Linked DNA regions of Silvibacterium dinghuense. The protein of the gene in region 1 interacts with the protein of each later gene in a pairwise test. Links are inferred from orthologs where the notes say so. Each region holds a gene or a part of one and is shown on either strand. Other genes may lie near its edges.

What was found.
Region 2: the proteins of ESZ00_RS18505 (region 1) and ESZ00_RS08730 interact in binary tests that used the Escherichia coli proteins (3 or more experiments, as listed by UniProt). The link is inferred for Silvibacterium dinghuense from one-to-one orthologs.

The regions. Positions count from the first base shown.
Region 1 is NZ_SDMK01000005.1:160,261-168,296, reverse strand. What follows is about bases 1,568-4,593. They hold ESZ00_RS18505 (TonB-dependent siderophore receptor), read left to right. Parts: upstream 1,568-1,950; coding sequence 1,951-4,236; downstream 4,237-4,593. Other genes in these bases: ESZ00_RS18510 (AraC family transcriptional regulator), read right to left, coding at 1,568-1,581. Outside these bases: ESZ00_RS18520 (aldo/keto reductase), read left to right, coding at 1-209; ESZ00_RS18515 ((R)-mandelonitrile lyase), read left to right, coding at 268-669; more of ESZ00_RS18510, read right to left, coding at 808-1,567; ESZ00_RS18500 (TonB-dependent receptor), read left to right, coding at 4,654-8,036. UniProt on the Escherichia coli protein: Involved in the uptake of iron in complex with ferrichrome, a hydroxamate-type siderophore. Binds and transports ferrichrome-iron across the outer membrane.
Region 2 is NZ_SDMK01000001.1:2,200,959-2,208,810, forward strand. Bases 3,249-6,090 are described here. They hold ESZ00_RS08730 (energy transducer TonB), read left to right. Parts: upstream 3,249-4,227; coding sequence 4,228-4,953; downstream 4,954-6,090. Other genes in these bases: secF (protein translocase subunit SecF), read left to right, coding at 3,249-4,067; ESZ00_RS08735 (MotA/TolQ/ExbB proton channel family protein), read left to right, coding at 5,073-5,816; ESZ00_RS08740 (ExbD/TolR family protein), read left to right, coding at 6,021-6,090. In the rest of the region: ESZ00_RS08710 (tRNA guanosine(34) transglycosylase Tgt), read left to right, coding at 1-420; preprotein translocase subunit YajC, read left to right, coding at 739-1,047; protein translocase subunit SecD, read left to right, coding at 1,127-2,740; more of secF, read left to right, coding at 2,862-3,248; more of ESZ00_RS08740, read left to right, coding at 6,091-6,470; ESZ00_RS08745 (ExbD/TolR family protein), read left to right, coding at 6,534-6,965; ESZ00_RS08750 (tetratricopeptide repeat protein), read left to right, coding at 7,170-7,852. UniProt on the Escherichia coli protein: Interacts with outer membrane receptor proteins that carry out high-affinity binding and energy dependent uptake into the periplasmic space of specific substrates such as cobalamin, and various iron compounds (such as iron dicitrate, enterochelin, aerobactin, etc.).

The DNA.
Region 1 (8,036 bases):
AGATTGCGCTGGCGTGGCTGCTGGCGCAGAAGCCGTGGATCGTACCGATCCCCGGCACGACGAAGCTCTCGCGGCTGGAGGAGAATCTTGGCGCGGCGTCCATCACGCTCAGCGATGCGGACCTGCGCGAGATCGACGAGGCGGTGAAGCAGGTGCCGGTCGAGGGCGACCGGTATCCTGAACACATTGAGCAGATGACCGGCCGTTAACAACGACCACCGGGCGGAGTCTTCAGTCTCCGCCCGGCACTTTGGAAGGAGAACGTCGATGGAGATCAAGCGCGCGGGCTCGCAGCCCTCGGTTACCCCCAACCCTGACTGGTTCACCGGCAAGGTGCGCCTCGACCAGCCGTTCCAGGCCGAGGAGCCAGCGAAGGTTGGCGGCGCATGGGTGACCTTCGAGCCGGGTGCTCGCACCAACTGGCACACGCATCCGCTGGGGCAGACGCTGATTGTGACGGCCGGCCTCGGCTGGGTGCAGCGCGAAGGCGGTCCCGTCGAAGAGATTCGCCCCGGCGACGTGGTCTGGTTTGCGCCCGGCGAGCGGCATTGGCATGGCGCTACGGCTGCTACGGCGATGACCCACATCGCCATCGCCGAAAAGCAGGATGGCCGCGTGGTCGATTGGCTTGAGCCAGTGACCGATGAGCAGTATCTCGGTAGGGTGTAGGGTGTAGTTTTTTGTGATGCTGCCCGTTTTGTGATCTCCCACATCTCGGAAAGACGAGATGTGGGGCACCCGGCGAAAGAGACTGGATCGCGACCAAAGGGAGCGGGTGCCGAAGGCCGTTCGCCCTACGCGCAGCAGCTAGGTGCAGTAACGGCTGGGTAGTGTGCCGGTCACGCGCTTGAACATCGCCGTGAAGCTCCATGCCGTCTCATAACCCACCGCGATGGCGATCTCGATGAGCGGCCGGCCCTCGGCCAGCATCGGAATAGCAGCGAAAGTCCGGATGTGGTCGCGCCATACCTGAAAAGACAGACCTGTTTCCTGGCGGATCAGACGTGCCAGCGTGCGTGTCGAGATGCGCAGGCGGGCAGCCCAGGTGTCGAGCGTGCTGGCATCTTCCGGGCTCCGCGTCAGCATCTGCTCCATGCGCCGCAGACGGGCGTCGCCGAGTGGCGGCAGGCGTACCGGGTCGAGAGGTGTCCAGTCGATCTCTCCCAGCGCCGCGGCGACAATGCGCCCCTCCTGCCCGCGCTCGTCATACTCCATCGGCATGGCGACGATGCGCAGTACCAGTTCACGCAGCAGCAAGGAAACTCCCAGCATGCGCGGCTCGCACGGAGCCGCGGAGGGACAGGAGTCTTCGCGGATATAGAGCGTGCGCATCTCCAGCTCGCCGATGGCGCTGGTCTGATGCACATATCCCGGTGGAAGCCAGACGGCGCGCTGCGGCGGAATGACCCAGCATCCCCGTGTGAAGGTCAGCCGCATGCTGCCCGAGGCGGCATACAGCAGCTGCGCACGGGCATGCGAGTGGGCATAGCCGAGGTATCCGGCCGGATAGGACTTTGCCATGGCCGAAACCGGCCGCGGCGACGCCTGAAGAAGCTCGTGATCTTTGAGTCTGACTGTCATGGCCTGATTCGCGTAGTGCCTGGCGGAATTCGCGGCACACATTACAGAAACTTTCGCTAGTCTAAATCAGACCAATTCAGTCGGATATTGGGCGGCCTCCCGCAGCAGTCTTTTGGCGAAGCACTGCAGGAGGCCGGAGATCGACAACCAGAAGGCTGGCGACCCGTTCATTGTAGCGGTTCGCAATGCCTTCGACCTCTTGAAAGGCAAATTCCCGTGTTGCGAACTGTGCATCGTTTTGTAGTGCTGATCAGTGTTTCCGCGGCTTCTCTTTGCTGGGCAAAACAGCCGAGTGCGGCCTCTACTGCTCTTCCGGCAGAGGCTCCTCTGCCTGTGCCGGCATGTGCTTCTTCGGAGGGGGCGTCGCCGATGGCGTGGTCGGCGACGATTACCGATCACAGCGGCGCGGTGCTGCCCATGGCCAGCGTGGAGCTGTTGTGCGGCGCACAGCAGTTTGCCGCTCGCAGTGCGGGGCCGGGCCGCTTCACCGCCAATGTGGTCCCTGGCGATTACCTGCTGAAGGTATCGGCCGCGGGCTTTGCGCCGATTCAGCAGGAGATTGCGGTGAATGCGCAGGCGGCGAGCCTTACGCTTGCGCTCGATGTGCAGAAGGCCTCGAATACGGTCACGGTGCAGGCCGAGGCCGGGTATGTGGCGACGGACAGCGGCTCGGCGATGAAGATCGACACTCCGCTGCTCGAAACGCCGCAATCCGTCGACGTGATCACGCGCGAGCTGATGGACGATCAGCAGCCGCAGTACCTGAACGATGCGCTGCGCTATGCCGCGGGTGTGAATGCCGAGAATGAAGGCACCTCATCGCAGTTCTGGACATCAAACAGCATTCAGCTGCGTGGGTTTACGCCCGGCATCTTCCTGGATGGCCTCGAAGAAGATCCTGACGGCAACACGCTGCTGGACGCGTATTTTTACCAGCGCATCGAGGTGATGGCCGGTCCCTCGTCAGTGCTTTACGGACAGGCGAGCCCGGGCGGCATCATCAACGTCGAGACCAAGCGCCCGCTTTCGGCTCCGCTGCGCGAGATAGAGCTGGGTTTCGGCAGCTACGGTCACAATGAGCTGAACTTCGACTTCAGCGGTCCGCTGGCGACACGCAAGCTGCTCTATCGCCTGACCGGTGTGGGCTTCAAAGAGGGCTCTCAGACGTGGTTTATCGATCCGCAGCGCGTGGCGATTGCGCCGGCGCTCACCTGGATTCCCGATGACCGTACCAGCCTGACGATTCTGACGAACTACACCTATAACCCGACAGTAGGTGCGATGGCCAATCTCCCGGCCAGCGGCACCGTGCTCTACAACCCGTACGGCAAGGTTTCGCCGGATTTCTATCTCGGCGATCCGAACTACAACCAGACCAAGCAATCATTTCTGGAACTGGGAGATGTCTTTACGCGCAGCTTCGATCACGGCTGGCAGCTTGGCCAGAACTACCGCTTCACATCGAACAAGGATCATGCGCAGATGATCTGGCCGGAAGAGCTGGAGTCGGATATGCAGACGCTCGATCGCTATACGTTCGATCGGCACACGACCTTTACCACTTCGAACTCCGATCAGCGCGTGAGCGAAGTGTGGAACACCGGCAAGGTGACGCAGACCTTCCTGGGCGGTGTGAACTACACCCACTTCGACGAGCACTGGCACTGGGGATCGGGCGATGTGGAGTCGATCAACATCTTCCATCCGAAGTATTACGTTCCCATTGTCGACCCCGCGATTACCGGCTCCGAAGTTGCCAGCTCCGATCAGACCGGCCTCTATTTCCAGGATCAGGTGTCGGTAGGGCATCTGCGCGCTTCGGCCGGCTTGCGTCAGGACTGGTACAAGGTGAACGAAGTTGCTTCCTATGGCTCTATTAACGAGGACCAGAGCAAGTTGACCTGGCGCACAGGTGCGTCCTATCTCCTCGGCAACGGTTTTGCTCCCTATTTCAGCTATACGACCTCGTTCGAGCCCGATCTCAGCCTGGGAGAGAACAGCCAGCCGCTGCCTCCGACAACCGGACGCCAGTACGAAGCAGGTGTGAAGTATCAGCCTGCGAAGCAGAACATGATGCTCACCGCTGCGATCTACGATCTGGCCGAGCAGAATGTGGGCACAACCGACCCGAATAATCCTAATTTCACCATTGCAGTGGGTGAGATCCGCACGCGTGGCGTCGAGCTCTCGGCGCATGCGAGCCTCTCGCATGCACTCAGCTACACGGCCTCCTATACGCATCTGAAGTCGCTGTATGCGAAGTCCGACACTGACGATACGGGCATCGACGGGGTGACCCGGACAACGCAGGATCAGTATCAGTATGGTGTGCCGCTGAACATGGCCTCGCTGTGGTTCGACTACACGCTGCCTACCTCGCTCTTTTGCGGTTTCGGCGGCGGCGCGGGCGGACGCTTTGTCGGTGCGAGCTGGGGCGATGATGTGAACTCGTTCAAGGTGCCGGGCGTGACGCTCTTCGATGCCTCGGCGCACTATGACCTTCCGAGCGATATGCGCTGGCTGCGCGGCACGCGGTTCCAGTTCAATGCGACGAACCTGGGCGACCGCAACTACGTGGCCTCCTGCTACAGCTCGACAGGCTGCTATCCGGGGCTGATGCGCACCCTGTATGGGACCATGCGTTATCGCTGGTAGATTGGATCACACATTGCGAAGAGAGCCAGACTGGCAGAGTCTGGCTCTTTCGCTTTTCCGGTATGTTCGAACTCGTTGCGTGGCGGCCATGCCGTCGACGAGGAGAGCGTTCCCATTGCGGTGGACGATGGTTGCAGACGAGAATCAAACCTCGTCGCCTTGACAACCCTGAAATCGCGGAACTACGATTTTGCCGGATTGTAATCGTATACATAACGGGTTCTGAAATTGCCGCACTTCGGCAATGGCAGGGCTGACACAACGTAAGACCCAAAAAGGCTACGCGTACGAGAACCTATCCGCTGCAGAAATGCATACGTATACATTTCTGCGGATCTGGCGGACGCTTCTGCCTCGCAACGGGTGTAGCGTCCGGCAAAACAAGTGGCAAATGCAGGAAATTTCTGGAGCCAATTCATGTTCAGGCGCAATTTCTATCCATTCTTATCGCGGAATTTATTTTCATTTCTATGCATCGTGGTGGTTGGGCTGTTCACAGTCTCTCCTCTCCTGGCGCAGGTGGACCAGGGCACGATTACGGGAACAGTGACGGATCAGACAGGTGCTGTGGTTCCGTCGGCACAAATCACATTGACCAATAAGGACACCGGCTTTGTGCTGTCGGCAAAGACAGACCAGAGCGGTGTGTATGTCTTCTCGCCGGTGAAAATCGGCAACTATACCGTGACTGCCAACGCCGCGAATTTTCAAAAGGCGACGTTGAACGGCCTTACGCTGAACCTTAACCAGCGCCTGCAGGCCGACCTTACTCTGCAGCCGGGCAGCGCCACGCAGACGGTGACGGTAGAGGCCGGTGCGGCGCAGCTGCTGCAGACGGAAGACTCATCGACCGGGCAGGTGGTGAGCACACAGACGATCAACAACACGCCGCTGAACGGCCGCAATTATGTCTTTGTGGCGCAGCTCGCAGCCGGTGTTGCCCAGTCGAATGGCTCACGCGGCGAAGGGAACGGCGACTTCAGCGCCAACGGCCTGCGCGCCGAGCAGAACAACTTCATTCTCGACGGCGTGGATAACAACTCGAACCTGATCGACTTCCTGAACGGCGCGACCTATGTCGTGAAGCCTCCGCCGGACGCCCTGGCGGAGTTCAAGGTGCAGACCAGCGATTACACCGCGGAGCTCGGCCACTCGGCCGGAGCGGTGCTCAACGCTTCGATCAAGAGCGGTACCAATGCACTGCACGGAAACCTGTGGGAGTACTGGAGAAACGACGCTCTGGATGCCCGCGATTATTTCTCTCTGACCAAGCCCGAGTTTCGTCAGAACCAGTTTGGCGGAACGATCGGCGGTCCGATCATTCCGAACAAGCTCTTCTTCTTTGGCGATGTGGAAGCTACGCGCATCGTCTTCGGTTCGACCGGTACGTACACGGTGCCGACCGCACTCATGCGGCAGGGTAACTTCAGCGAACTGCTGAGCACGAGCCTCACCGGCAACAGTTCGCCGGTAACGCTCTACCAGCCGGGCACTGACGGCAGTACGGTGCTGACCTGCAACGGGCAGCAGAATGTCCTGTGCTCGAACCAGATCAACGCGGTGGCGCAGAAGATCCTGAACATGTATCCGACGCCGAACGCCAACGGCGGCAAGACCTACAACAACTACGTCATCAACACGAATGACATCAACAACACCGTCAGCTGGGATGGCCGCATCGACTGGAACGCTTCGGCGAAGGACCAGGCCTTCTTCCGCATGAGCAACTCGAACCTGCGCGGCAACTATCCGGCGCCCTTCGGTTCGGTTCTCGACGGCGGCGGCTACGGATCGGATGGTCCGTCCGTCAACATGGGCCAGAACTATGTCTTCAGCGAAACGCACGTCTTCAATCCCAAGCTTGTGAACGAATTCCGCTTCGGTTACAACTGGGCTCGCGCGCAGTTCCTGCAGCAGAGCGCGAACACGGATGTGGCTGCGCAGGTGGGACTGGGCGGCATTCCCTACCAGGCCAACAACGGCGGTCTGCCGTCGACGTCGATCAGCGGCATGAGCGGCTTCGGTTCACCGGGCTACTATCCGTCTATCGAGTTTGAGAATGTCTTCCAGGTGCTCGACAACGTCACGAAGGTGCTGGGCAATCACACCCTCAAGGCCGGCGTGAGCATCCAGAGCGTTCGCGTCGCGGTGACGCAGCCGATCAATCCTCACGGTTCTTACGATTACACCGGTTTCTTCACCTCGAACCCTGCTGCCAACTACACCGGCTATGGCGTTGCCGACTTTCTGGCTGACTCCATGTACAGCGCCTCGATCTCGAACTTCTTCAGCGTGCACGATGTGCACTGGTACTACTCCGGCTACGCACAGGACGACTGGAAGGTGCTCCCGAACCTGACACTCAACCTTGGCCTGCGCTACGACTACTACCAGCCTTCGTATGAGGAGAACGATAACCAGGCTTACTGGAATATCGAGTCCATCAACGGTCCGGCCTCGGGCACGGCGCAGTTCCTGCTGCCCAAGAACACCAAGGCCACACTGGCCTCTGCATTCACCGACCTTACTTCGGCTGACAACATTGCGGTGGTCTACAGCAAGAACCGCTCGCTGGCCCTTGGGCAGAAGCTGAACTTCAGCCCGCGTATCGGATTCGCCTTCACGGCGACGCCGAAGTTCGTGATCCGCGGCGGATATGGCATCTTCTTCGGCGGCCTCGAGAGCGTGGGCGCTTCGCCGAATCCCTCTTACAACTATCCGTTCGCTTTCTCGTCGAACTTCACCTCGCCTGCCTGCTCGAATGGCAGCTGCTCGACGGATGGGCTGAGCCTCGATACCGGCTTCTCGGACGCGATCGCCGTGGGCCTGCAGAACTATCTCTCCACGCCTGGACTGGTGGGTGGACAGTTGCAGACCAAGACGCCGTACACCGAGCAGTTCAACCTTACGACGCAGTACGCGCTGACTCCGACCATGACGCTGACCACCGCGTATGTCGGCAACGTCTCGCGTCACCTGCAGGCACTGACGGACCAGAATGCGCCTTATGGACTGGTCGGTCCTTCCGACAGCTCACAGGCAATCCGTCCGTTCTCGAGCTTCGGCGGCGCACAGTACGACCTGTATGAGGGGGTCGGCAGCTATAACTCGCTGCAGGCATCGCTCGAAAAGCACCTCTCGCACAACCTGCAGTTCCTGGCTGCTTACACCTACTCCCACGCGCTCGATGACACGGGTACGCCGCTCGATGGTGGAACGAACATCTATCGCAATGCGAACCTCTATTCCATCGGGAGCGAACTCGCCAGCTCGGACTGGGATGTGCGGCATCGCTTCACGCTGTCGGGCAACTATGCGCTGCCCTTTGGCCAGGGACAGAGATTCCTGAACCATGGCGGCCTGGTGAATGAGCTGGTCGGAGGATGGTCGGCAGATGTGGCCTTCTACGCGCTGACGGGCAATCCTTTCACTGTGAGTCCCAACAACACGGCGGCGGTGGGCGCCAACACGCGCCGCGCTATCCTTACCGGCGATCCCTTTGCCACAGGCGGCTCGGCCGATGCCAGCAATTCCGGCACCAGCTGCGCAGCTTCGACGAAGAGTGTTGCGCACTGGTACAACCCCTGCGCCTTTGCGAACCCGCTCTCCGGAACGCTCATTCCGAATACGCAGACCACGGCCAATCCGACTGGCGACCCCATCACCAACCCGGTGGAAGCTGAGGCGTATCTCGGTGGCGCGCGTAACCAGATCTACGGACCTGGCTATCAGCGCGTGAATATGAGCTTCTTCAAGAACTTCCCGACCATCCGCGAGCAGTACCTGCAGTTCCGCGCGGA
Region 2 (7,852 bases), on another replicon or contig:
CTGACGCTCGAGGTGATCGCCGAGACGCTGCCCTATCTGCCCAAGGACAAGCCGCGTTACGTGATGGGTGTCGGCTTCCCGGACGAGATCGTGGAATACGCCAAGATGGGCGTGGACATGATGGACTGCGTGCTGCCCACGCGCGCGGCACGGCACGGCATGCTCTTTACCTCCGAAGGCCGACTGAACATGAAAAATAAGCAGTTTGCGGAGGATCAGGGCCCCGTGGACCCGGAATGCGACTGCCCCACCTGCCGCCGCTATACGCGGGCCTATCTGCGGCACCTGATGGTGGCGCACGAGCCCCTGGCGGCGACGCTCAACACACTGCACAACCTGGCTTTCTACCTGCGGACCATGGCCAAGGTGCGGGAGGAGATTACGCGCGCGGGTGGGGCTGCGGCACCGGTCGCCGGGTGAAAATTCGGAGAAAATGGAAGCCCGGCGCAGCGAAATGCGCAGAGCGACGGGCGAACGGCTCCTTGACAGCGCCAATCCGGTCAGCGATGCTAAATTGCTAGGCGCCCCAGGTCATTTCCGCGTGTGTTTTAAGCCCCGGCGTGCGGGGCGGAAAAGACCGGCAGGCTGCCCAGGCAAGTGCAAACGAAGGAAGCAGCACATGCTGTTCAAAGCCTCCGCGACAGGTGATCCTCCTGGCCGGGGCCTTCCCTCCGAAACACCCCGAGTTTCCCATGGTCCGGGCCCGCAATGCGGGTGCGGCCTGAAAAGGATTGTGTGTTGACACCGACTCTCTTGCTGGCCGTCGCGTTGCCTCCTGGCGTCCTCCAGTTTCTGCCCTTCGTCCTGATCATCGTGGTCTTTTATTTCCTGCTTATCCGCCCGAACCAGAAGCGGCAGCAGACCTGGCAGCAGATGCTGGGCAACCTGAAGTCGGGCGACCGGGTAACGACCAACGGCGGCATCCGGGGAACGATCCTCTCCATTAAAGATGACGCCATCACGCTGCGGGTCGCACCGGACAATATCAAAATTGAAGTGGTGAAGAGCGCCATTGCCTCGGTGACCACCGACGAGCCGGCAAAGTAGTCGCACCGGCGCTCTCTCTCCACCCCAGATCCACAGCGGTACGTTCATAGCTCCATGCGTAGGAAGTTGATTCGAGTCCATGCGTAAGAATCTGACCAACAAAGTCATCCTCATCATTGCCGTCCTGCTGGTCTTCGTCTTCGGCATCATCGGTGTGCCGAAGGGCCTGAGCGGCGCTGCCCTCAAAGATGCGCTGCTCCAGCGGATCAGCCTTGGCCTTGATCTCCGGGGTGGAACCCATCTCATCCTCCAGGTCATGGTGGATGAGGCTGTCGGCATCACGCGCGACAGCGATGCGTCGCACATCCAGACGGACCTCCAGCAGGCCGGCATCACTGTCGGTTCGGTGGCGCCTGACACGTCCCGCACGGATGTCATCAACATCAGCGGTGTCCCGGCGGATCATACGAGCGATGTGCGCAGCACCATCGACTCGAAATACGGCACCGAGTACGACATCGCTTCCGGTGCGAACAATACCTTCACCCTGACGATGAAGCCGTCGGTGGTCGATGCGCTCAAGAAGAGCGCGATGGACCAGTCGATCCAGGTGATCACCCAGCGCGTGAATGAACTGGGCACCAGCGAGCCGGTCATCCAGGAGTACAACCTGGGCAGCAACCAGATTCTGGTCGAGCTCCCGGGTGTCGATGATCTCAGCCGCGTGAAGGAAGTGATTCAGTCCACCGCGCGTCTCGAGATTCACGCTGTCGATGGTGGCCCCTACTCGAGTGAGCAGGACGCGCTGCAGCAGCTGGGCGGCACCGTCCCGGTCGACGAGCTCTTGCTGCCGACCAAGCCCGGCGCCTCTTCCTCCGGCTCGATCGAGTGGTATGAGCTCAAGCGCGTCGCCGAAGTAGGCGGTACCGACATCCGTAGCGCACGCGTGAGCCAGAACCCGAACACCAATGCCCCCGAGGTCGACTTCTACCTGACCACGGCTGCGGGCGATCACTTCGCGGACTACACCGGTGCGAATAAGGGCAAGAGCCTCGCGGTCACCATGGACAACAAGGTCCAGGAAGTGGCCGTGATTCACGACCAGATTCGGGACCAGGGCAACATCGGTGGCGGCAACATGACCAACGAGACCGCCAACGATCTGGCCATGCTGCTGAATACCGGTTCGCTGCCCGCCTCCCTGCACTACCTGCAGGAGAGCACGGTCGGTCCTTCGCTCGGTGCGGACTCGATCCACCAGGGCGTCATGGCCTCGATCGTGGGCATGCTCGCGGTGATGATCTTCATGCTCATCTACTACCGCGGCGCGGGCATCAATGCCGACCTGGCGCTGTTCCTGAACCTGGTCATCCTGCTTGGCTTCATGGGCTACACGCACTCGGTGCTGACGCTGCCCGGCATTGCCGGCGTGATCCTGACCATCGGTATGGGCGTCGACTCGAACGTGCTGATCTTCGAGCGTATCCGTGAAGAGATTCGCGCAGGCAAGAGCCCGTCGGCGTCGGTCGAGCAGGGCTTCGGGCATGCCTGGACGACGATTCTCGATACGCACGTCACGACCATAGTCTCGGCCATCATTCTCTTCATCTTTGGCACGGGACCGGTGCGCGGCTTTGCAGTGACGCTGTCGTTCGGTCTGTTCGCCAACCTGTTCACGGCGGTCTTTGTTTCGCGCACCATCTTTGACGCGAACCTGAACCGCAAGGGACGCGGTGAGGCGATCTCGATCTGAACGCGCCGTTCAGGCGCAGGCGCCTGACGGCGCGTGAAGCGATGGAATGACCGGCAGGCTGAAAGGTCTGCCGGAGAAAAGTTAGAAATGCCCGGGGCCGTTGCCCCTGAGGGATGCATTCGTGGAACTGTTTCGTGAAGTGAAGATCGACTGGCTGGGGAAGAAGTGGTATTTCCTCGGATTCTCACTCATTTTCAGCATCGCCGGCGTGCTGTCGCTGCTCTTCTGGCATCACCTGCCGCTCGATGTCGACTTCAAGGGCGGCACCGTCGTGCGCGTGAAGTTCGATCAAACGCCTGATCTGGAAAAGATTCGTGCTGCAGCCGATAAGGCTGGCCTCAAGGACGTGCGCACGCAGTCCTACGGTCCCGCTGCTGGCCATGAAGTGCTCATTACCCTGGCGGAGTCCGCGACCAGCGAGGCCGCGCTCGACAAGGGCCGTGAGACGATCCTGAGCACGCTGACCAGCAATTATTCAACCACCGGTCCGGCGAACCTGGGCAAGCTCGATCTCGATAACGCCGGCAAGAGCGCGCTGACGCCATGGCTCGTCGAGCATGATCCCGAGCACCTGGGGAGCAACGACGCGGCTACGGCGCACTACACCGAGCAGGCAGACGCCATCCTGAACTTCAAGGACAACCAGAATGGCGGCCTGCTGACCTCCATCGACAGCCTCTCCGGCGTCGCCACCCCGGCGGTGGTCAACGATCTCAAGCAGTCCTCTTTCCTCTCCGGCTTTGCCGTGCGTAACGTCGAGATCGTCGGACCGCAGGTGGGCGCGCAGCTGCGCAAGCAGGCACTGCTGGCGACGCTCTATTCGCTGGCCGGCATGCTGGTCTATCTCTGGTTCCGCTTCGAGCTGATTTACGGTGTCGCCGCCGTGGTCGCGGTCTTCCATGACACGCTGATCACCGTAGGCGCTTTCTCGCTGAAGAATCAGGAGATCTCCCTCACCGTGATCGCCGCGATCCTCACGCTCGTCGGTTATTCGATGAACGACACCATCGTGGTTTTTGACCGAATTCGCGAGAACCTGCGTCTTAGCCGGAGGGAGCCTTTGGCGGAGGTGGTGAATCGCAGTATCAACCAGACCCTGAGCAGAACGGTGTTGACCTCGGGTCTGACCTTCCTCACCGTGTTGTCGCTGTATATCTTCGGTGGAGAAGTGCTGCGCGGGTTCTCATTCGCATTGGTCATCGGTATTCTGATCGGCACCTATTCGTCGATCGCAGTGGCTGCTCCAATGCTTGTGGCCTATCAGGAATGGCGGGCAAAGCGCGGCAAGGGCGCCGTGCTTCCCGCAGCAAAGAAGACCCGGGCATAGCCCGGGTCGGTTGTAGGGTTTTCATCTGTAATGTCGTTGTGTTATAGAAGCAGAACCCGCCTTTTTTCACCCGGAAACGAAATAGATTTTTTTGGGAACAAAACTGTACCGGGTTGGTGTCTATAGGTGGTAACAACGATTCGCACGATCGAGGTAGGCCATGTTTGAAGACGCTCTCATGGAGTCCGGCGGGAAGATCAAGACCAAAAGCAAATACTTCACCTTTGTGGGTATTCTGCTGAATGGCTCGATTGTCGCAGCCCTGGTTCTTATCCCGTTGATTTATCCCGAAGCTCTGCCGAAGGCGGCCATGTCCACTCTGCTGGTGGCGCCTCCTCCGCCACCCCCGCCACCCCCACCGCCGCCGCCGGCGCCGGTGCATCCGATCAAGGTCGTCCAGGTGCTGAACCCGATGGCAGCTCCCCGGACGATTCCCAAAGAAATCAAGATGGTGCATGAAGATGCGCCTCCGCCGAGCACGGCTGGTGTCGCGGGTATGGACGGCATGGCCGGCGGCAGCGCCGGTGGTGTGATGGGCGGCATCTTGGGCGGTATCGGCTCGGGTCCTGCTCCCGTCGTCAAGGCTGCGGCTCCCAAGAAGATCGCGGTTTCGGCCGGCGTAATTGCTGGTAACAAGCTGAGCGGTACCACCCCGCAATATCCCGCCATTGCCAAGGCTGCACGCATCCAGGGTACGGTGGTACTGCAGGCGACGATCTCGAAGACCGGCACCATCGAAGGTCTGAAGGTGATCAGCGGTCCTCCGATGCTGCAGTCGGCGGCTCTCGAAGCTGTGAAGACCTGGCGTTACAAGCCCTACCTGCTCAACGGCGAGCCGGTGGAAGTAGAAACCCAGGTGAACGTGATCTTTACCCTTGGTGGTTGATGCAATCGGAGTACGCCGATCCGGGACTACCGGGGAAAGCAATCCGCAGCCGCTTAACTCTTGAACTTGTGATTCCGAACTTGTGATTCCAGAAGTTACTCCCTAGGAGGAAAGATTCAGTGATTCTCGCTCATCTCAATCAGCTTGCGTTTCATCCGGCCGCGCTCGGCTTCTTTCAGGATCAGACTTCAGTAGGCTTCAGCCCCGTCGACCTGTGGAACAACATGGGCTGGCTGGCCCGCGGCGTCGTGTTCGTGCTCTTCGTCATGTCGATCTGGTCGCTGGCCGTGATCATCGACCGCTACCTGTACTTCGCGGCAGCCCGCAAGCAGTCGCGTGAGTTCGCTCCCCGCGTTGCCGGCGCCCTCAAGGAAGGCAAGCTGGACGAAGCGATCAAGGTTGCGGACCGCAACAAGAAGTCGCACCTCGCCGAGGTTGTCACCGCCGGTCTGCAGGAGTTCCGCAACTACGGTGGCGGCGGCAACGTCTCTGCCGAGCAGATCGAGTCCTCCAAGCGCGCACTCGAGCGTGCCGAGGCCATCGTGCATGCCAAGCTGAAGCGCGGTCTCGGCGGCCTGGCCACCATCGGTTCGACGGCTCCCTTCGTCGGTCTGTTCGGTACGGTTGCCGGTATCCTTAAGGCCTTCCAGGAAATCGCCACGCAGAAGACCCCCGGTATCGGCGCGGTTGCCAGCGGTATCTCGGAAGCTCTGGTCACCACCGCCTTCGGTCTTCTCGTCGCTATCCCCGCCGTGATGACCTTCAACTACTTCACCAACAAGGTCGAAGCTTTCGACGTCGAGATGGATAACTCGTCGAGCGAGCTGATCGACTACTTCATCAAGCAGAGCGGCCGCCGCTAATTCGCTCTGCCCTGACGAAACAGGGAAGTAACGGGAATCACACGTTGGCAGCGGAGTTCTGCTCCGCTGCCAACGCCCAAAATTTCACCTGGGGTCGACGCGAGGGGTGCTGCGCGAAACGGGCAGCCCGGGTGGTAGTCAGAGCCCGTTGGCAGCCAGCCGTCGCAACCGCTTGCGGACGACAGAAGACCAGGGGAGTCAAGCATGGCAATTGTAAAAAGGGACGAAGGCAAGAAGGTAAACTCCAACATCAACGTCACCCCCATGGTGGACGTCATGCTGGTGCTGCTGATCATCTTCATGGTCATCACGCCCATGCTGAACAACAAGGTGAACGTCGACCTGGCTCGAAGCAAAAACGCGGTCGCAATGGATGACGCCAGCAAGGAAGACGCTGTCACCGTTGCCGTAACCCGCGACAACAAGATTTATCTGAACAAGGATCAGACTACCCTGGCCGATCTCGGCGGGAAGGTCAATGACCTGCTCCAGAACAAGACTTCCAAGATTGTGTACTTCCGCGCCGATGCCCGTTCGCATTACGGGACCGTGGAAGATGCAGTCGACGCGGTCCGTACGGCGGGCGTGGATGAAGTCGGATTGCTGACCGAGCAGCGTACACCGGATACCAAGCCTCCGACAGGTGGCCAGTAGTCCTGGCGATCTCGAAGAGCTTTACATCGCAAAGATCTTTTTGAAGAGATGAGGAACTGACCTATGGCAATGGGAACTGGCGGCGGCAGCGGCCTTAATTCCGACATCAACGTAACGCCGATGATCGACGTGCTGCTGGTGCTGCTGATCATCTTCATGGTCATCGTCCCGGTAACGCCGCACGGTCTGGATGCGCTGGTCCCCCAGCCGCCGAAGACGCAGCAACCGGAAAATAACGATACGGCCATTGTGGTGCAGGTGCTCGGCGCGGCCGGTGGTGTGCCCGTTTACAAGATCAACCAGGACGATGTGGCCAAGGAACAGTTGGAAGCGCGCCTGGATCAGATCTTCTCGACGCGTGCCAACAAGGTCATGTTCGTGAAGGGCGATCCCAACCTGAACTTCGAGTCGGTTGCTGAAGTTGTCGATATCGCCAAAGCTGCGGGCATCGATCACGTCGGTCTTCTCACTCCCAAGATTGAAGCGGGCCAGTAGGCCCGCTTTATCAGCACCCAGCGCATCGCTTCTTCTTCCCCGGGAAGCGTTGTGCGCAGCAATACTCTGGTTTGTCCCCTTAAGGCTTGCCTAAAGGCGCAAACAAATTACAATCAGCAGCGCGGGGAGTTTCTCCCATTCGCGACCTTGAAGCATCCCAATTGTCAGGGCCTGCCTGGCGATTCGAAGGAGACGAGATACAGAATGAATCGAATTGCACGTTTTCCGGTGATGACCGCCGCGACGCTTTCGTTGCTGGTCTTGATGACCGGGTGCCAGCGCCTCAAGGCCCGCGATCAGTTGAATAAGGGAGTACAGGCGTACAAGAGCGCGAAGTATGAAGAGGCCATCAATCACTTCCAGGAAGCGGTGAACTACGATCCGACCCTGCCCATGGCCCGCGCTTACCTGGCAACTGCGTACGCGCAGCAGGTGGTTCCCGACCTTACCAGTGCAGACAATCTGAAGAACGCGAACCTCGCGATTCAGAACTACCAGGCCGTTCTCGCTCAGGACCCGAAGGACGTCAACAGTCTGAAGGGCATTGCCAGCATCTACTACAACATCGACAAGTACCAGGAAGCCAAGGACTGGCAGAAGAAGGTGCTTGAGGTGGATCCGCAGGATGCGGAAGCGGCATACACCATCGGCTCGATCGACTGGCGCCTCTCCTACCGCAACGCCGTGCAGGCTCTCAAGAACGTGGGCATGCAGGACGACGGCCAGGGCAACGTGAAGTTCCCCAAGAAGGCCTGCCAGGATCTCGTGACTCAGAACGGCCCGCTTGTGGATGAAGGTCTTGAATATCTGCACAAGGCCGTCGAGATTCGTCCTTCCTACGACGATGCGATGGCGTATATGCAGCTCACCTATCGCCGTAAGGCAGA